2 regions of the Luteimonas sp. Soil_C_16 genome follow, and region 2 is predicted to be linked to the other one. Evidence: predicted binding sites of a transcription regulator. Region 2 holds the regulator's gene; the other holds the start of a gene.

Region 1 (10,329 bases), on a different contig from region 2:
TCGACATCATCTTCTTCTGGGTCGCCCGGATGATCATGCTGACCGATCACCTGACCGGCCAAGTGCCGTTCCGTGATGTCTACATGACCGGCCTCGTGCGCGACCGCGACGGCCAGAAGATGTCGAAGTCGAAGGGCAACGTGCTCGATCCGCTCGACATCATCGACGGCATCAGCATCGAAGACCTGGTCGCCAAGCGCACCACCGGGCTGATGAAGCCCAAGGACGCGCCGAAGATCGAGAAGGCGACGCGCAAGGAGTTTCCGGACGGCATCATCGCCCACGGCGCCGACCCGCTGCGCTTCACGATGGCCGCGCTGGCCGGTCCGGGCCGCGACATCAAGTTCGATCTCGGCCGCGCCGAGGGCTACAAGAATTTCTGCAACAAGCTGTGGAACGCGACGCGTTTCGTGCTGATGAACACCGAAGGCTTCAGCGCCGAGGGTGCGCCCGAGCCGACGACCGACGCCGAGAAGTGGATCCTCGCGCGCCTGGCGACGACCGCCGATGACGCGCGCGCACACTTCACCAGCTACCGCTTCGACCTGCTCGCGCAGACGCTGTACGAGTTCGCATGGAACGACTTCTGCGACTGGTTCGTCGAGCTCGCCAAGCCGGCGCTGCTCGGCGACGACGCCGCAGCTGCGGACAGCACCCGTCACACGCTGCTGCACGTGCTCGAATCGCTGCTGCGCCTGCTGCATCCGCTGATTCCGTTCGTCACCGAAGAACTGTGGCGCCAGGTCGCGCCGCGCGTCGGCATCACGGACGCGACGATTTCGCTGCGGCCCTACCCGGCGCCCGACAGTGCGCTGATCGCCCGCTGCGCGCAGGCGACGACCGACATCGAATGGCTCAAGCAGATGGTCACCGCGCTGCGTCGCGTGCGCAGCGAACTGGGCGTGTCGCCGGGCAAGCAGGTGCCGCTGCTGGTGCAGGTCGGCAGCGACGCCGCGCGTGCACGTCTGCAGCGTTTCGAGTCGCAGCTGAAGTTCCTCAACCGGCTCGAGCGCATCGACAGCGTCGATGGCGATCCACCGCCGGCCGCGACCGGTCTGGTCGGCGACGTGAAGCTGTTCGTGCCGCTGGAAGGTCTGGTCGATCTGGACGCCGAGCGCGCACGCCTCGACAAGGAAATCGCCCGCGTGGTGTCGGAGAAGGACAAGAGCGCGGCGAAGATCGCGAAGTTCAGCGACAAGGTGCCGGCGGCCGTCGTCGACCAGGAGCGTCAGCGTCTCGTCGACTGGACCGCGCAGCACGACGCCCTCGCCGCGCAGCGCGCGCGGCTCTGAGACATCACGCCGGCGCACGCAAGCGCCGGCGTTTGACTGCTGCACACGTACACGTGCAGCACGCGTCCTGACGAAGCGTTACCGGGCGGCCGCCTACAATCGGCCTCCACCACGCACGTCGATCACATGCCCAGTTCCGATCGCACTCCTCATGTCGTCATCGTCGGCGGCGGTTTCGCCGGTCTCTGGGCCACGCGTGCGCTGGCGCGCGATCCGGTGCGCATCACCCTCGTCGATCGCGGCAACCATCATCTGTTCCAGCCGCTGCTCTACCAGGTGGCGACGGCCGGCCTGTCGGCGCCGGACATCGCCGCGCCGCTGCGCCACATCCTGCGCAGCCAGGACAACGTCGAGGTGCGTCTGGCCGAAGTGCAGGGCATCGACACCGCCGCGAAGACGCTCGCGCTCGCCGACGGCACCGCCCTCGCCTTCGACACGCTGGTGCTCGCCGCCGGCGCGACCCATGCCTACTTCGGCAACGACCACTGGGCCGCGTATGCGCCGGGGCTGAAGACGCTCGACGATGCGCTGCTGCTGCGGCGCAAGCTGCTGCTCGCCTTCGAGCGCGCCGAGGCCGAAACGGACCCCGAGAAGCGCGCCGCGTGGCTCAGCTTCGCCGTCGTCGGCGGTGGCCCGACCGGCGTCGAACTCGCCGGCACACTGGCCGAGATCGCCCGTCACACGCTGCGCAGCGAGTTCCGCAACATCGATCCGGCGCTGGCAAAGGTGCGCCTGGTCGAAGCCGGACCGCGCGTGCTGTCGTCGTTCCCGGACGATCTGTCGGACAAGGCGCGTCGCCAGCTGCAGAAGCTCGGAGTCGAGGTGCAGACCGGCACGCCGGTCGCCGACATCGATGCCGACGGTTACCGCCTCGGCGATCAGCGCGTCGCCGCCAAGACGGTGATCTGGGCCGCGGGCGTTGCGGCGTCGCCGCTCGGCGCCCTGCTCGATGCGCCGCGCGACCGTGCGGGGCGCGTGCAGGTCGATCCCGATCTGCGCGTGCCGGGCCACCCCGACATCTACGTCGCCGGCGATCTCGCCGCGATCCAGAGCGCGGGCCAGCCTGTGCCGGGCGTCGCGCCGGCCGCCAAGCAGATGGGCCGGCACGTCGCGGCCGGCATCCGCGCGCGTCTGCGTGGGCAGACGACGACGCCGTTCGCCTACCGCGACTTCGGCAACCTCGCGACGATCGGGCGCATGGCCGCGGTCGTCCATTTCGGCCGGCTGAAACTGTCGGGCGCGCTCGCCTGGTGGTTCTGGCTGATCGCCCACGTGTTCTTCCTGATCGGCTTCCGCAACCGCGTGGTCGTGCTGCTCAACTGGACCATGGCGTACTGGAGCTACCAGCGCGCGGCGCGGATCATCTTCGGCCCGCCCGTCGATGCCGAGCCGGTCACACCGCCGGATCGTGAAGGACCCGATGCCCCGCGCATCGGCTAGCATGGCCGCGCGCCCACCCACGCCGGATCTGCAGCCGGGCTGAGTCGCTCCCTCCCACGTTCCGGCGTTCCCGCGCATGCTCGAAATCTCGACCCACAACTTCTGGATCGCGCTCGCGGTCACCACCGCGGCCGGCCTGGCGACCGGGCTCGGCAGCCTGCTGGTGCTGTTCTCCAAGCAGCCCAACGCGCGCCTGCTGTCCTTCGGTCTGGCGTTCGCCGCCGGCGCGATGGTCTACGTGTCGCTGACCGAGATCCTCGACAAGTCGATCCTCGCCTTCACCAATGCCTACGGCGCGCAGCTCGGCTTCACCTGGGGCACGCTGTCGTTCCTCGGCGGCGTGCTCTTCATCGTCTCGATCGATCGACTGGTGCCCAACCCGCACGAGCGACTGGAAGTCGACGATCCCTACTTTCGCGAGCACAACACCAGTTACATCAAGCGCGTCGGCCTGCTGACCGCGGTCGCGATCACCGCGCACAATTTCCCCGAAGGCCTGGCGACGTTCTTCGCCACGCTGGAAAACCCGGGCGTCGGCCTGCCGCTCGCATTCGCGATCGCGATCCACAACATCCCCGAAGGCATCGCGATCGCGGTGCCGGTGTACTTCGCCACCAACAACAAGCTCTACGCCTTCATCGCCTGCCTGCTGTCGGGCCTGGCCGAACCGATCGGCGCGCTGATCGGCTATGCGGTACTGCGGCCGTTCCTGTCCGAGCCGGTGTTCGGCGTCGTCTTCGGCCTGATCGCCGGCGTCATGGTGTTCCTCGCTCTCGACGAACTGCTGCCCGCCGCCAAGCGCTACGCCAAGGGACACGAGACGGTCTACGGCCTCGTCTCCGGCATGGCCGCACTGGCGATCAGCCTGGTGCTGTTCAAGTGGTGAGTGCGCGCCGCGCCTGGCGCGCCTGAAGACCCCGAACGGAAACGGCCCGCTTGCGCGGGCCGTTTCATATCTCGCGATCGCGCCGACGATCAGGCGGCGAACAGCGCCTTCATCTTCTTCAGCGCGTTGGCTTCGACCTGACGGATGCGCTCGGCGGACACGCCGTACTCGTCGGCCAGTTCCTGCAGCGTCACCTTGTGCTCGTCGTCGAGCCAGCGGCGGCTGATGATGTCGCGCGAGCGCGCATCCAGCGTGGCCATGCCTTCGCGCAGCAGCTCGAGCTTGCTGCCCTCGCTGTCGCGACGCTCGTAGGCCTGCGCGGGATCTTCGTCCTGTGCGACGAGATAGGCGACCGGCGCCGGCGGCGCGTTGTCGTCGTCCTCGCCCGCGGGCGCGTCGAAGCCGATGTCGCGACCGGACAGGCGCGATTCCATCTCGAGCACTTCGCGCTCGGACACGTTCAGATCGGCAGCGACCGCACGGACCTCGCTCGCGTTGAGCCAGCCCAGGCGCTTCTTGCTCTTGCGCAGGTTGAAGAACAACTTGCGCTGCGCCTTGGTCGTGGCGACCTTCACGATGCGCCAGTTCTTCAGGATGAACTCGTGCATCTCGGCACGGATCCAGTGCACAGCAAAGCTCACCAGGCGCACGCCCACATCGGGATCGAAACGCTTGACCGCCTTCATCAGGCCGATGTTGCCTTCCTGGATCAGATCGCCCAGCGGCAGGCCGTAGCCGTTGTAGCCGCGGGCGACGTGCACGACGAAGCGCAGGTGCGAGTGCACCAGTTCGCGCGCGGCGTCGAGATCGTCGTCGTCGCGGTAACGCTGCGCGAGTGCCTGCTCGTCTTCGACCGACAGCACCGGAATCTGGTGCACGGCGCCGATGTAGGCATCCAGCGAACCCAGCGGGTTGAGGGTCGGGAGGCTGTTGGCAACCAGGGCGTGGGACATGGTCTGCGTGCTCATGGGGAGGGATGTTAGCAGTCGATACATCTGACTGCTAAGACGCACAAGAGTTCCCGAACGTTCCATTCACAGAACGACGGCGGGATTTTCGTTGACTTCTGTTCACGGTCGAGATTGTGGTATTCCCCGACCGTGCTTTAACGTCGTGGACGCAAGTCTGCGGATCAGGCCGCCAACCTCGCATGAAAACCGCCGTATTCAGGTCCAGTCGGCGGCGCAACGGATCGTCTCGCGCGCCGCATCGAGCTCGGGCGTCTCGACGACGATCCGGGTCCGCCGATCCAACGTGCAGCCCAGGCCCAACTCGAGCAGCGTCGCGTGGGCGGCCCGCAGGCCCGCGCTCGTGGCCGCCTCGAGCACGCCTTCGGCACCGGCCGCCTCCAGCAGCAGGGGCGTTGCGCGCGGTGCGAGCAAGGCGGGCCGCGTCGCCGCCTCGCGCAGCACGATGCACTGCAGCAGGAATTCCAGATCGACCAGGCCGCCCCTGCCCTGCTTGAGGTCGAAGCGGTCCCCGACGCTGCGGTCCAGCTCGGCGCGCATGCGCCGCCGCATCGACAGCACGTCCTCGTGCAGCTTCGCCGGATCACGCGGCGTCGCCAGGATGTCGCGGCGGACGTCTTCGAACGCGGCCGCCATATCGTCATGCCCGGCCACGAAGCGTGCACGCACCAGCGCCTGGTGTTCCCAGGTCCAGGCCCGCTCGCGCTGGTACTCGGCGTAGCTGGCCAGCGACGAGACCAGCAGCCCCTTGCCGCCGTCCGGGCGCAGGCGCACGTCGACGTCGTAGAGGCGGCCGCCACCGGTGACGGTCCCCAGCAGCGCGACGATCTTCTGCCCCAGCCGCGCGGCCCAGCGCTGTGCATCGAGCGGGCGCGCACCGGTGGACTGCGCAGCGGCGGGCGCGTCGTAGAGGAACACGAGGTCGAGATCGGAACCGAAGCCGAGTTCTTCGCCGCCGAGGCTGCCGTAGCCGATCACCGCGAACCGCGCGTCGGGCAGCGCGCCATGCGTGGATTCGAGATCGCGCATCGCCAGCGCGAGTACGGTGTCGACCACCGCGTCGGCCAGCCACGCGAGCTGGCGGGTGGCGTCCTGTCCGGACTGGCGTCCGTCGAGTGTCGCGAGCGCGATGCGGAAGCTCAGCTGCTGGCGGGTCTCGTTGAGATCCAGCAGGCCGGCTTCGAGATCCGGCTGCCGCAGCGCACGCGCGCAGGACTGGGCCATCTCGCCACGCTGCAGCAGCGGGCCCTCGTCGCGCGTGTCGAGCAGTTCGTCGAGCAGCAGCGGATGCGCGGCGAGCCGTTCGGCGAGAAAGGCGCTGCGCGTGACCACGTCGACCAGACGCGCGAGCGCGGCCGGGCGTTCGTCGAGCAAAGCCAGATAACTCGCGCGTCGCAGGATGTTGTGCAGCAGGGCGAGCAGGCGGCGGATCGCCTGCAGCGGACGGTCCGCGGGCGCGGATGCCTGCAGCAGCACCGGCATCAGCCGGTCCAGTCGCGTGCGTGCGCTGTCGGACAGATCGCGCACGCTCGGCGAACGCGCGAAATCGCGCAGCGCGGCGTCGACTTCGGCGCTGTCGGTAAAGCCGGCGGCGTCGAGCACCGCGCGCTCGCCGCCTTCGGGCAGCGCGCGCCAGTAGCCGGCGAGATCGTCGTCCGTCTCGACCGTCCGCTGCTGGCTGCGCACGGCGAACAGGGCGTCGAACTCCTGTGCGACCGACGCGCGCACAACGCGCAGCGCGTCGACGAGCGCGTCCCAGTCGACGTATCCGAGGCCGCGTGCGATCCGCAGACGATCCAGCGGATCGGCGGGCAGCCTGTGCGTCTGCGCATCGCGCAGCATCTGCAGCCGGTTCTCCAGCTGACGCAGGAAGCGGTACGCGCGTTGCAGCAAGGCCAGCGTGTCCGCATCGATCTGCGCGTGCGCGTGCAGGGCCTCGAGCGTGGGCAGCAGGCGCCGATCGCGCAGCGCCGGCTCGCGGCCGCCGCGGATCAGCTGCAGGGCCTGGGCGAGGAATTCGATCTCGCGGATGCCACCGTCGCCGCGCTTGATGTCGTCGGACAGTTCCTTGCGCGCGACCTCGGCCGCGATCATCGCCTTCATCTGGCGCAGGCCGTCGAGCGCGCCGTAATCGAGATAGCGGCGATAGATGAAGGGCCGCAGCTGCGACAGGAACCGCTCGCCGGCCTCGATGTCGCCCGCGACCGGCCGCGCCTTCTGCCAAGCGTAACGCTCCCAGTCGCGGCCTTCGTGCTGGAAGTACTGTTCCATCGCCGCGAAGCTCAACGCGATGCGTCCGGCATTGCCGAACGGACGCAGACGCAGATCGACGCGATGGCTGAAACCGTCGGCGGTGTTCTCGTCGAGCAGCTTCGCGAGCTGCTGGCCCAGCCGGGTGAAGTAGTCCTCGGCCGCGAGCGCACGCGCGCCATCGCTCTCGCCCGCGGTCGCGAAGCCGTAGATCAGATCGATGTCGGAACTGAAATTGAGTTCCCCGCCACCGAGCTTGCCGAGGCCGAACACGATCAGTCGTACGACGGTGCCTTCGGCATCGCGCACCTGGCCGTAGCGCTGCGCGAACTCGGCTTCCAGCGCGTCGAGCGCAAGCGTCAGGCAGGTGTCCGCCAGCGCCGTGCTGCCGGCGAGCGTCGCGTCGACATCGTCGAGACCATGCACATCGCGCCACACCAGCCGCGCCGAAGACGCTGTGCGATAGCGACGCAACAATGCCGGCCATTCGCTGCGATTGCCTGCGTCGAGCGTCGGTGACGCGATGCCGTGTTGCGCGTCGTCTTCCAAAAGTTGCGCGAGCACCTCCGGCTGACGCTGCAACACATCGAGCGCGAAATCGCTGGCGAGCGCGACCGGGCGGATGCGCGCGATGGCATCGGCATCGCTGCGGATGGTGTCCGGCAGCCGCGCGATCAGGCGGTCGATCTGGGCGTCGAGTTCGGGCGGCAACGGGGCGTCGGGCATCCGAGGATTGTCGCATCGCGATGCGGATGTCGCGTCCGGGCACATTGCGTGTCCACGCGGCTGCAAAAACATCAGGCAAAAAAAAGCCCGCGACCGGTAAACCGGTTGCGGGCCTTGCTCCCTCCCCCACGTCGGGTGCAGGGCGATAGTGAAAGAGTCGTTACCGCTTTGCACGCTGCATTGCAAAACGATACCGACGGGTTCAAAAATCGGCCGTATTCAGGGTGCAGGGCCGCGACGCAGGTCGCGCAGGATCTCGCGCGCGGCGTTGCGTCCGGGTAGGCCGGTGACGCCGCCGCCCGGGTGCGAGCCCGAGCCGCACAGGTACAAGCCGCCCAGCGCGCCGCGATAGTTCCCCTGCCCGAGCACGGGCCGTGCGCTGAACAACTGGTCCGGGCCCAGCGCGCCGTGGAAGATGTCGCCGCCGATCAGACCGAGCCGGCGCTCAAGATCGAGCGGCGTCAGCGCGTCATAGCCGAGCACGCTGCGGGCGAAGTTCGGCGCCTGCGCGTCCACCGTGTCGATCATCAACTTTGCAACCGTGTTCCGGTGCGCGTCCCAGCCGCCGTCGGCGGCGTCGATCACCGGATTGACGTGCTGGCAGAACAGGCTGGCGACGTGCTGGCCGGGCGGCGCGAGGCTGTCGTCGAGCGTGGACGAGATCACCAGTTCCACGACGGGCGCACGCGCCCAGCCGGGATTGTGTTCGCGCGATTTCGCATCGAAGTACGCGCGTTCGAAATAGCCGAGCGAATCGCCGATCAGGATGCCGCTCTGATGATGCGGTTGCAGCGTCGTGCCCGGCGCTGCTCGGAAATCCGGCAGTTCCGACAGCGCGACATTCATGCGGAACGTGCCGGAACCGCAGCGGTAGCGGCGGATGCGCGCGGTGGTGTCCTCGTCGAGATGTTCGGGTGCGACCAGGCGCGTGTAGAGCAGCTTCGGATTGAGGTTGGACGCGACCACGCCGGCGCGCAATGTGCGTCCGTCGGCGAGTGCGACACCGACCGCGCGACCGTCTTCTACCAGCACCTGCGCGACCTCCGCAGCGGTGTCGATCACCACGCCACGCGCGCGGCATTCGGTCGCGATCGCCTCGCTGATCGCACCCATGCCGCCGATCGCGTGACCCCAGACGCCGCTCTTGCCGTTGACCTCGCCGAACACGTGGTGCAGCAGCACGTAGGCCGAGCCCGGCGTGTAGGGACTGGCGAAATTGCCGACGATCGAATCCCAGCCCAGCGCAGCCTTCAGCGGTGCGCATTCGAACCAGTCGTCGAGCAGTTCGCCGGCGGATTTGGAGAACAGATCGAGCAGGTCGCGGCGGCCGCGCATGTCCAGCGATTTCAGCTGTTTCGCGACGGTCAGCGAATTGAGCCAGTCGGCGAGCACGAAGCGGTCGCTGACGTTGGGCGGCGTGGCGTGCATCAACGCGCGCAGCACGACGACGACGCGGTCGAGCATCGCGTAGTACTCGGGCAGACGCGCGGCATCGCGTGGCGACCAGCGCGCGAGTTCGGCCGCGCCGTCCGGGCCGCCGAGCCGGAATGCACGGCCGTTCGGCAACGGCAGGAAATTCGAGTACGGCCGCTCGACCACGCGCAGGCCGTGCTGCGCCAGCCGCAGATCCGCGATCACCTTCGGGTTGAGCAGGCTGACGGTGTAGCTCGCGAGCGAGTTGCGAAAGCCGGGATGGAATTCCTCGGTGACGGCCGCGCCCCCGACGACGCCGCGGCGCTCCAGCACGCGCACGCGCAAGCCCGCGCCGGCGAGATACGCCGCGCAGACCAGCCCGTTGTGGCCGCCGCCGACGACCAGCACATCGCAGTCGTCGCGGCGGCCGCTCATGCGTGCCGGGCCAGCGTGGACTGCACGAGATCGGCCAGCGTCGACGCGGCCTGCGGGCGACCGAGCGCGGCGGACGCACGCGCGGCGTCAGGCAACACGGTCGGCGATGCGAACGCCTCGGCGAGCAAGGTCGACAGATGCTCGGGCGTGAGTTCGGGTTCGGGCACGCACCAGCCGATACCGGCCGCGGCCAGCGTTTCGGCATTGCGGCGCTGCTCGTCACGCGAGCCGCCGGCGGGGATCGGGACCAGCACCGCAGGACGGCCGACGGTCAGCAGATCCGCGGCCGTGGTCGCGCCGGCGCGGGTGATCACCAGATGCGCATCGCGCAGCCGCGCGCCCATGTCGTCGAAGAACGGACGCACGGTCGCGTCGATGCCGGCCTCGCGCAAGGTGCGTTCGATCTGGTCGGTCGCGTCGCCCTTGTATTGCAGCGAGACCTGCAGACGTTGGCGGATCGATCCGGGCAGTTGCAGAAGCGCCGGCGGCACGACCTCGCCGAACACGCGCGCGCTCTGGCTGCCGCCGACGACGAGCAGGCGCAGAGGCGACGTCGCGTCGAGCACCGGATAGTCACCGCGCGCATCGAGGATCGCCTGGCGCACGGGATTGCCGGTGTCGACGATGCGGGCGGCATTGAAGCCGTCGAGACCCGCGGTGGCCGGGAACGACGTCGCCACGCCGTCGGCGAAGCGCAGCAGTTTGCGGTTGGCCATGCTCAGGCGCGCGCCCTGCTCGTGCAGCAGCAGCGGCAGCGCACGGCTCTTGGCCGCCAGCGCCGGCGCGAAGCTCGGATAGCCACCGAACCCGACCAGCAGACGCACGCCGCGACGGCGCATGTCGGCGCGTGCCTGCGCCGTCGCCCGCAGGATCGTCAGGCCGGCGGCCAGCTTGCCCGACAGCCCGCCTTCGAGGCTGC
Region 2 (10,329 bases):
GACGCGCGTCTGGATGTCGATCGCTTCCTCGAGCGTGTGCGCCACTTCGGCGCGCGGGCATTCGAGATCGATCTCGCCCATCGCCACGCGGAACAGCTCGCGGTCTTCGGCCATGCGGATCGCTTCGCGCTTGGCGCCGATCAGCTCGACGCCGTACTTCTCGAGCACGCCGTGATCGGCGAGATCGAGCGCGCAGTTGAGCGCGGTCTGGCCGCCCATCGTCGGCAGCAGCGCGTCGGGCTTTTCCTTGGCGATGATCTTCTCGACCGTCTGCCAGTTGATCGGCTCGATGTAGACCGCGTCGGCCATTTCCGGATCGGTCATGATCGTCGCGGGATTGCTGTTGACCAGCACCACGCGATAGCCCTCGTCGCGCAGCGCCTTGCACGCCTGCGCGCCGGAGTAATCGAACTCGCAGGCCTGGCCGATGACGATCGGACCGGCGCCGATGATGAGGATGGTCTGGATATCAGTGCGCTTTGGCATGTCAGCGGCTCTCGGCGTTCTTGTTGTGCATCGACGCGACGAACCGATCGAACAGCGGCGCGACATCGTGGGGACCGGGCGAGGCTTCCGGATGACCCTGGAAGCTGAAAGCAGGCGCATCGGTGAGCGCGATGCCCTGGTTGGTGCCATCGAACAGCGAGCGATGGGTCACGCGCACATTGGCCGGCAGCGAGGCCTCGTCGACGGCGAAGCCGTGGTTCTGCGAGGTGATCAGGACCTTGCCCGAATCCAGATCCTGCACCGGGTGGTTCGCACCGTGATGCCCGTGCGGCATCTTCAGCGTCTTCGCGCCGGCGGCGAGCGCCAGCAGCTGGTGGCCGAGGCAGATGCCGAACGTCGGCACCTTGGCGTCTATGAAACTGCGGATCGCGTCGACCGCGTAATCGCAGGGTTCCGGATCGCCGGGGCCGTTCGACAGGAACACGCCATCGGGCTTCATCGCCAGCACTTCGGCGGCGGGCGTCTGCGCCGGCACCACCGTCAGTTCGCAGCCGCGCTCGGCCAGCATGCGCAGGATGTTGGTCTTCACCCCGTAGTCGTAGGCCACGACCTTGAACTTCGCAGGCGCGGTGACGAAGGCGTTGCGGTCGAGATCGAGCTGGCCATCGGTCCAGCTGTAGCGCTCGGTCGTGCTGACGACCTTCGCCAGATCCATGCCCTTGAGGCCCGGGAACTTGCGCGCGGCCTCGAGCGCCTGTTCGACATTCACGTCGCCGGCCATCACCGCACCGTTCATCGAACCGCGGTCGCGCAGCAGGCGCGTCAGCTTGCGGGTATCGATTTCGGAGATGGCGACGATGCCACGTGCGCGCAGCCACTCGGGCAACGACACCTGGCTGCGCCAGCTGCTCGGACGGCGCGGCACGTTGCGCACGATGAGGCCCGACGCCCAGACCTTAGACGCTTCGTCGTCCTGGTCGGTGCAGCCGGTATTGCCGATATGCGGATAGGTCAGCGTCACCAACTGGCGCGCGTACGAGGGATCGCTCAGCACTTCCTGGTAGCCGGTCATCGCGGTGTTGAACACCACTTCACCGACGGAAAGCCCGGGGGCGCCCACGGAAACGCCCTCGAACACGGTGCCGTCTTCAAGGACGAGAATTGCGGAATCTGTCACGAGGTCTTCGCCTACGTCAGGTTGCAGGAAACCGCCAGAGCGGTGGAAACCGGTCCGGAGGTTTGGGGTTCAGGCGAGCGAGAATTGTACCGATGCACCCCGTCCCGCGCCAGCGATGTGACGGATGCGTTCAGTGATACGGGCGCGGAAATCAGGCCGCAGCGTCGCCCAGCAGGTCGGCAATGGCGTAACGGCGCGGCGCACGGCCGGCCAGACGCGCCGCCACGTGCAGCGCGCCACTGGCGAAAATGTCGCGGTTCGTCGCCCGGTGCACCAGCTCGATGCGCTCGCCCACGCTGGTGAACTGCACCAGATGCTCGCCGACGATGTCGCCCGCGCGGATCGAGGCGTAGTGCGGCGTCGCGCCCTGCCCCGCTGCGGCTTCGCCCAGCGTCAGTGCGGTGCCCGATGGCGCATCGAGCTTGCGCATATGGTGCGACTCGACGATGTCGCAGTCCCAGCCCGGCAGCACCGCGGCCGCGCGCGCAACCAGATCTTCGAGCACCGCGACACCCAGACTGAAGTTCGATGCCCAGAGCACCGGAATCGTCGCCGCGGCCGCATCGAGAGCGGCGCGTTGCGCGTCATCGAGGCCGGTGGTGCCCGAGACCAGCGCTGCGCCGCGTTTGAGGCACAGCGCGAGCAGCGGATCGAACCCGCCCGGCAGACTGAAATCGATGGCGACGTCGAAGGTCGGCGCGCCGCCGAGTTCGGACGCACCAAAATACGGCACGCCGTCGATGACCCGCTGTTTCGGCGCGCGCCCCGACACCGCGGCGACGATGTCGAGATCCTCGCGTCCCGCCGCCAGCCGCAGCAACGCCTGGCCCATGCGACCCGACGCGCCGTGCACGAGAATCCGCGGTCGCGTGCTCATGCCCGCGGCTCCATGGCACGGGTGCGGCGCCCGCGTTGCGGGACGATGGACGGAGTGGACTGCGGGCCAAGGATGCTCATGTCCGCATTCTAGCGGCGCGTGCTTCGACGGGAAGCGGTCGCGCGCAAGACTTCGGCGGTCCGCGCAGGCGGGCGCTACGCTGACGGCCCCCGTGCCGCGAGTCCCGTCATGCAGTTGTTCGAACAGATCGTCCTCGTCACCGGCGCAGGCCGAGGCCTCGGCCGCGAGATCTCCCTTGCGTTCGCCCGCGAAGGTGCGCGTGTGATCGTCAACTACCGGCGCAGCCGCGAGGCGGCCGAGGCGCTGGCCGCGCAGATCGGGACGCGTGCGATCGCGCTGCAGGCCGACGTCACCGACCGCGTACAGGTCGACGCGCTCCATGCGCAAGCGCGCGCACACTTCGGTGCCGACATCACCACCGTCGTCAACAATGCGCTGGTCGATTTCGCGTTCGACGGCGATGCACGCGCGAAAGCCGACACGATCGACTGGCCGGCATTCGCCACGCAGTTCGAAGGCAGCGTGCGCGGTGCGCTGAACACCGTGCAGGCCGCACTGCCGGGCATGCGCGCCCACGCCTTCGGACGCGTCATCAACATCGGCACCAACCTGTTCCAGAACCCGGTGGTGCCGTATCACGACTACACGGCCGCGAAGGCCGCACTGCTCTCGTTGACCCGCACGCTCGCAGGCGATCTCGGCCCGGACGGCATCACTGTCAACATGCTGTCCGGCGGCCTGCTGCGCACCACCGACGCCAGCGCAGCGACACCCGAGGCGGTGTTCGACTACATCGCCGCGAATACGCCACTGCGCAGCGTGACCACGCCGGCCGAGTTCGCCGACGCGGTGCTGTTCTTCGCCTCGCCGTGGTCGCGCGCGGTCACCGGGCAGAACCTCGTCGTCGACGGTGGCCTCGTACGCGACTGAGTGTTCCATCCGCGCCGATCTCGAACCGGCGCTTGGCGCGCGCACGTTGCGCATGCGGATCACGATGCGCGGGTCAAGCGGCGTCTTGAACCCCCTTCGCTGCACTGGTCAAACAATGACCAGCGTCGTGCGCGTTGCGCCATGGCCGGCTTCATGGCGCTTACCCACAGACTTGTCATCGAATCATCCACAAGCACTGTGGATGACCGGCCGGCTAGCCGGTCGTCGCGGGCCGGTCAAGCGCGACTCCATCTCGCATGCGGTCGAGCCATGCGTGCGATCGGGCACCGCGCTCCGCGATGACGAAGCGCGTGCGCGGGTCAAGCGCCGTGTCCGCACACGTGCAGGCAGGTGGCGAACAAATCACCACGTTTTTCCAGAGCCGTCGCAGCGCAGCGCGTGATGCTTATCCACAACCTTGTCGTCAGACGGTCCACATGCGCTGTGGAGAACCGCGTCGCTACGCGACGGATGCACGCGGGTCAATCCCTTCGACGGGCCTGTACGCTGCGACGATTGGCGACCGCCATCGATGTCAGCCGACCCGATTCCGGCGAGCTTTTCCGCCCATACGCGAAGCGCTGGGATCCGGCGGCGAACTGGCAGGGTGCCGACCACACGCGACTACACCACCGCGTGCGCAGGTCAAGCACGCAAACAGGCCCGCACCGCGCGCCTGACCAGAAAATCACCACGATGTCCGCGCCCGGAGACGGCGCCGTTCGACACGCTTATCCACACCTTGACCCACAGTCCATCCACACCGGATGTGGACAGCAGACCGGCTAGGCGCATCCGGCGCTGACGTCAAGCGTTTTCGCGCGGTCCTGTGCCACGAAGCCCGCCACGGCCGGGATCGAGCCGCTCGGCCACTGCGCCCGGTCCATGTGCGCGGCGTCACAGTGGCGACGACATGACCAGCGTGCCGTCGCCCAATGCAAACGCGCACTTGGGCTGCTTATCCACAGCTTTGTCGACAGTTGATCCACACCTTCTGTGGATCACCGCAGCATGTTGCGCCGCACACCCGGGAAGCTGCCTCCGCTACCGGAAACCCTGTGTCGACCGCAGAAACGACAACGCCCGGCGCAGGGCCGGGCGGGTCGATCGAACAATCGCAGGACTCAGGATGTCATGCGATCCCAGAAGCCCTTCACCCCGTCCATGAAGGTGCTGGACTTCGGCGAGTGCCGGTGTGCGTTCTCACCGGTGAAGGTGGTCTCGAACTGCGCCAGCAACTCCCGCTGCTCCTTGGTCAGATTGACCGGCGTCTCGACGACGACCTTGCAGTACAGATCGCCGGGGCTGCGGCTGCGCACCGACTTGACGCCCTTGTCGCGCAGGCGGAACACCTTGCCGGTCTGCGTCTCGGCGGGCACGCGGATCTCCGCTTCCCCGCCGAGCGTGGGCACGCGCACGATGTCCCCCAGCGCGGCCTGCGAGATCCGCACCGGCACTTCGCAATGCAGGTCGTCACCGTCGCGCAGGAAGATCGCATGCGGTCGCACGCGCACTTCGACGTACAGATCGCCCGGCGGCGAACCGGCGGGACCGGCCTCGCCCTCGCCGGCGAGACGGATGCGGTCGCCGGTGTCGACGCCCGCAGGCACCTTCACCGACAACACCTTCTCTTCCTCCACGCGACCGGCGCCGTGGCAGGTCTTGCACGGGTTGGCGATGATCTGCCCCTGGCCGCCGCAATGGGGGCACGCCTGCTGCATCGTGAAGATGCCCCGCTGCATCCGCACCTGACCGCGACCGGCGCAGGTCGAACAGGTCTCGCGCTTGCCGTCTTCCGAGCCGCTGCCGTCACAGTCGTCGCAACCGGCGAGCGTCGGCAGTTCAACACGCTTCTCGACACCGGCCACTGCGTCCTCGAGGTCGAGCTCCATCACGTAACCGATGTCGGCGCCACGACGCGGACCGCCGCGACCGCCGCCCCCGCCGAAAATGTTGCCGAAGATGTCACCGAAGATGTCGCCCATGTCGGCGCCGCCGCCGAAGCCCGGGCCGGCATTGCCGCCGCCCATGCCGTGCTCGAACGCGGCATGTCCATGCTGGTCGTACATGCGCCGCTTGCCGCCATCCGACAGGACCTCGTAGGCCTCCTTGCACTCCTTGAACGCAGCCTCGGCACTCGCGTCGCCGGGATTGCGGTCAGGGTGATACTTCATCGCGCAACGGCGATAGGCCTTCTTCAGTTCGTCTTCGGTCGCGCTGCGGGTGACGCCCAGCACTTCGTAGTAATCGCGTTTGCTCATGGAAAACCGGTCGCAGGGACCGTCGCGGCGACGGTCTCGTTAAAAACGGAAGCCGGTCGCCCGACACCACCGCGCCCCAAGCGCGCGCGATGCCGGGGTTCCGGCCGAAACGCCGCGGCGGGGCCGCGGCGGTACCGACTTACTTCTTCTCGTCGTCCTTGACCTCGGTGAACTCGGCATCGACGACGTCGTCGGACTTCCGCGCATCGCCCGAAGCCGCGCCGGCGTCGCCCTGCCCGGCCGCGCCGGCGGCTGCGAACAGCTGCTGCGCGACCTCTTCGAGGTGCTTGGACTTGGCTTCGATCTGCGCCTTGTCGTCGCCCTTCATCGCGGTTTCGACTTCGGCGATCGCGGCTTCCGCGTTGCCGATCACGTCGCCCGGCACCTTGTCGCCGTTGTCCTTGATCGCGCTGCGCGTGGCGTGCACCAGCGCATCGGCCTGGTTGCGCGCGCCGACGAGTTCCTGGAACTTCTTGTCGTCTTCGCGGTGCGCTTCGGCGTCGGCGACCATCCGGGCGATCTCGTCGTCCGACAGGCCCGAACCGGCCTTGATCTCGACCTTCTGTTCCTTATTGGTCTTCTTGTCCTTGGCCGACACGTGGAGGATGCCGTTGGCGTCGATGTCGAACGACACCTCGACCTGCGGCATGCCGCGCGGCGCGGCGTCGATGCCGGTGAGATCGAAGCGGGCCAGCGACTTGTTGAAGCGGGCCTGCTCGCGCTCGCCCTGCAGCACGTGCACGGTCACGGCCGACTGGTTGTCGTCGGCGGTGGAGAACGTCTGCGAGGCCTTGGTCGGGATCGTGGTGTTCTTCTCGATGATCTTGGTGAACACACCGCCCAGGGTCTCGATGCCGAGGCTCAGCGGGGTCACGTCGAGCAGCAGCACGTCCTTGACGTCACCGGCCAGCACGCCGCCCTGCACCGCCGCGCCGATCGCCACGGCCTCGTCGGGGTTCACGTCCTTGCGCGGTTCCTTGCCGAAGAACTCGGCGACCGCCGCCTGCACCTTGGGCATGCGGGTCTGGCCACCGACGAGGATCACCTCGTTGATGTCGGACGCGCGCAGGCCGGCATCGTTAAGCGCGGTGCGGCAGGGCTCGATGGTCTTGCGCACGAGCTCTTCGACCAGCGACTCGAGCTTGGCGCGGGTCAGCTTGATGTTGAGGTGTTTCGGGCCCGAGGCATCGGCCGTGACGTACGGCAGGTTCACTTCGGTCTGCTGCGAGCTGGAGAGCTCGATCTTCGCGCGCTCGGCCGCATCCTTCAGACGCTGCAGCGCCAACGGATCCTTGCGCAGGTCGATGCCCTGGTCCTTGTTGAACTCTTCGACCAGGTAATCGATGACGCGCGCGTCGAAGTCTTCGCCGCCGAGGAAGGTGTCGCCGTTGGTGGCCAGCACTTCGAACTGCTTCTCGCCGTCGACTTCGGCGATCTCGATGATCGACACGTCGAAGGTGCCGCCGCCGAGGTCGTACACGGCGATCTTGCGGTCGCCGCCGGACTTGTCGAGGCCATAGGCCAGTGCGGCCGCGGTCGGCTCGTTGATGATGCGCTTGACGTCGAGACCGGCGATGCGGCCGGCGTCCTTGGTCGCCTGGCGCTGGCTGTCGTTGAAGTAGGCCGGCACCGTGATCACGGCTTCGGTGACCTTCTCGCCCAGGTAATCCTCGGCGGTCTTCTTCATCTTCTCGAGGATGCGCGCGGAGACTTCCTGCGCGGACAGGCGCTTGCCGTCGCTGGTCGACACCCAGGCGTCGCCATTGTCGTGCTCGAGGATCTTGTACGGCACCAGGCCGATGTCCTTCTGGACCTCGGCATCCTTGAACTTGCGGCCGATCAGACGCTTGACTGCGAAGAAGGTGTTGTTGGGATTGGTCACGGCCTGACGCTTGGCCGACGCGCCCACCAGCACTTCGCCGTCCTTGGTGTAGGCGACGATCGACGGCGTGGTGCGATCGCCCTCGCTGTTCTCGATGACCTTGGCCTTGCCGCCGTCCATGATCGCCACGCACGAGTTCGTCGTGCCGAGGTCGATGCCGATGATCTTTGCCATTGCTGCTTCCTCTGAAAGATGTGTGTCTGGGTGACGGCCGGGGCCGTCGATGACCGTGATCTGGGGACACGCAACACAGCGTTCAAGCGGTGCGACGTATCGGAATTGGGGGTCGGGCCGGGGCTCGGGACGTTCAGTCAGCCTTGGCGACGACGACCATGGCCGGCCGCAACAGGCGCTCGTTGAGCAGGTAGCCCTTCTGGAAGACCTGGGCCACCGCGCCCGGCGCCACGCCAGGCACCTCGACGATGCTCATCGCCTGGTGGTGCTCGGGGTTGAACACGTCGCCCGGCGCCGGCGCCAGCGTGGCCAGACCGTTGGACTCGGTCGCCTTGGTCAGCTCGCGCAGCGTGAGCTCGACGCCGCTGCGCAGCGGATCGGTATCCGAGGCATTGGCGAGGCCGGCCTCCAGCGCATCGAACACCGGCACCAGCGCGGCCAGCAGACGCTCGTTGGCGAAGCGGCGCGCGCTCTCGACCTCACGGGCCAGACGCTTGCGCTGGTTCTCGAGATCGGCGCGTTCGAGCAGCACCTGCGCGCGGAGCTGTTCGAGCTCGCCGGTCAGGCGCTCGACCTGGTCGGCCAGTTGCTGCTCGACCGAGGCCACGTCCGGGCCGTCGGTCTCGTGGAAATCGGGGGACTGCGAATCGTGCTGCTGGGTCATGTCGGGTTCCGGGGCGGTCGTCTGGCCGCCGACGGCACCAGCTATGGGGCCGCCCCTCGGCGATTCAAGGTTCAGGCTGCAGCGCGGCGCCGAGCACGGCCGCGGTCGCCTGCACCACCGGGATCACCCGCTCGTAGGCCATGCGCGTCGGCCCGATCACGCCCAGCACGCCCAGCGTGCGGCCCCCGGCGCCATAGGGCGCGGTCACCAGCGACATGCCTTCCAGCGGCGCCAGGCCGGTTTCTTCACCGATGAAGATGCGCACGCCCGGCGCGCGGATCGTGCGTTCGAGCAGCTGCAGGATCTCGCGCTTGCGGGCGAAGGCCTCGAACAGTTCGCGCAGGCGGTCGAGATCGGACAGGTCCTGCACGCCGATCAGCCGGTTCTGCCCGGCCAGCAGCATGTCGTCGTCGCCGGGCACCAGCGCCTGTTCGGCGAGTTCCATGGTCTGCGACAGCAGCGCCTCCATCTCGTCGCGGGCGTTGCGCAACTCCTCCACCAGCGCCGCGCGGATGTCGCCCAGCGGGCGCCCGGCGAACTGCTGGTTGAGATAGTTGGCTACGCGTTCCAGCTCCGCGGGCTCGAAGCTGCGGCGGGTCTGGAGGATGCGGTTCTGCACTTCATGGTCGGCGAAGATGATGATCGCCATGACCCGCTGGCCATCGAGCGCCACGAAGTCGATGTGCCGGAAGGCCAGTTGCTCGCGTCGCGGCACGGACACGACGCCGACGAAGTGGGTCATCGCCGACACCAGTTCCGACGCGCTGCCGAGCAGCGACTGCTGCCCGCCGCCGCCCAGCTCCCCCCGCAGCCGCTCCATCTCCTGCGCGCGCAGCGGTTTGACCTGCAGCAGCGAGTCGACGAACACGCGATATCCCTGCGCGGTCGGCACCCGGCCGGCGGAGGTGTGCGGCGAGGCCAGCAAACCGGCGTCTTCCAGATCCGACAGGATGTTGCGGATCGTCGCCGCGCTGACATCGAGGCCCGCATGCCGGGCCAGGGTCTGCGATCCGACCGGACCGCCGTCCTGGATGTGCCGCGAGATCAGCGTGCGCAACAGCTGTCTGGCGCGCGGATCGAGCGGGTGGCGGGGATCGGATGACATGCGGGCGGTATACGGTGCGCCTGTGGGCGATGCAAGCGCCGCATTCTCCGGCCGTGAGACGGACGCGCGGTATTCAGCGCACCGTCGAATGCAGATCCTCTCGCCGATCTACTCGCCCGCAACGCCTCAAGGCACAATCCGCACCCATGCTGACCCATCTCGCCATCCGCAATTTCGCCGTCGCCAGCCAGTCGGATCTGGAGTTCGGCGCCGGCCTGACCGTCATCTCAGGCGAAACCGGCGCCGGCAAATCCCTGCTGGTCGATGCGCTGGGCTTCCTGTCGGGCCAACGCGCCGACAGCGGCATCGTGCGCCATGGCGCCGAACGCGCCGAACTGCATGCCGAGTTCACGCTCGACGATGCCGCGCCCGCGCTGCGCTGGCTGCGCGAACATGAACTCGATGATGGTGACACCTGCCAGCTGCGCCGCACCCTGCGCGCCGATGGCGGCTCGCGTGCCTGGATCAACGGCCGGCCGGCGACGATCACCCAGCTCGGCGAACTGGCCGGGCATCTGGTGGAGATCCACGGCCAGCACGAACACCAGGCCCTGCTCGCCCGCGGCAGCCAGCTCGCGCTGCTCGATGCCCAGGCCGGCAATGGCGCACTACTCACCGAAGTGCGCGCGACCGCGCAGACCTGGCGTGCGCTGCACGAAGAGCGCGATGCGCTGGTCGGCATCGGCGATGTCGCCGAGCGCCGCGACTGGCTGCAGCACCAGCTCGACGAACTCGACGGTGAAGCGCTCGCCGCCGATGCGGTGGCCGATCTGTTCGCCAGCCATCGCCGG

What was found. The regulator HrcA, encoded in region 2, represses chaperone genes, less so after heat shock. The targets are predictions, from matches to a motif close to TTNGCACTCNNNNNNNNNGAGTGCNAA.
Region 1: rpoH (RNA polymerase sigma factor RpoH) is a predicted target of HrcA. The motif match lies at 4,598-4,624, and genes of this name have one in related genera.

The regions. Positions count from the first base shown of each region.
Region 1 is NZ_JBDGIS010000002.1:271,387-281,715, forward strand. It holds gene AC3A5T_RS04970 (valine--tRNA ligase) at 1-1,292, shown strand, start outside; gene AC3A5T_RS04975 (NAD(P)/FAD-dependent oxidoreductase) at 1,419-2,732, shown strand; gene zupT (zinc transporter ZupT) at 2,809-3,618, shown strand; gene rpoH (RNA polymerase sigma factor RpoH) at 3,708-4,586, opposite strand; gene glnE (bifunctional [glutamate--ammonia ligase]-adenylyl-L-tyrosine phosphorylase/[glutamate--ammonia-ligase] adenylyltransferase) at 4,785-7,562, opposite strand; gene AC3A5T_RS04995 (phytoene desaturase family protein) at 7,782-9,410, opposite strand; gene AC3A5T_RS05000 (UDP-N-acetylglucosamine--N-acetylmuramyl-(pentapeptide) pyrophosphoryl-undecaprenol N-acetylglucosamine transferase) at 9,407-10,329, opposite strand, start outside.
Region 2 is NZ_JBDGIS010000004.1:105,836-116,164, reverse strand. It holds gene carB (carbamoyl-phosphate synthase large subunit) at 1-486, opposite strand, end outside; gene carA (glutamine-hydrolyzing carbamoyl-phosphate synthase small subunit) at 488-1,624, opposite strand; gene dapB (4-hydroxy-tetrahydrodipicolinate reductase) at 1,776-2,501, opposite strand; gene AC3A5T_RS09195 (3-oxoacyl-ACP reductase) at 2,691-3,452, shown strand; gene dnaJ (molecular chaperone DnaJ) at 4,577-5,713, opposite strand; gene dnaK (molecular chaperone DnaK) at 5,853-7,769, opposite strand; gene grpE (nucleotide exchange factor GrpE) at 7,903-8,433, opposite strand; gene hrcA (heat-inducible transcriptional repressor HrcA) at 8,498-9,538, opposite strand; gene recN (DNA repair protein RecN) at 9,685-10,329, shown strand, end outside.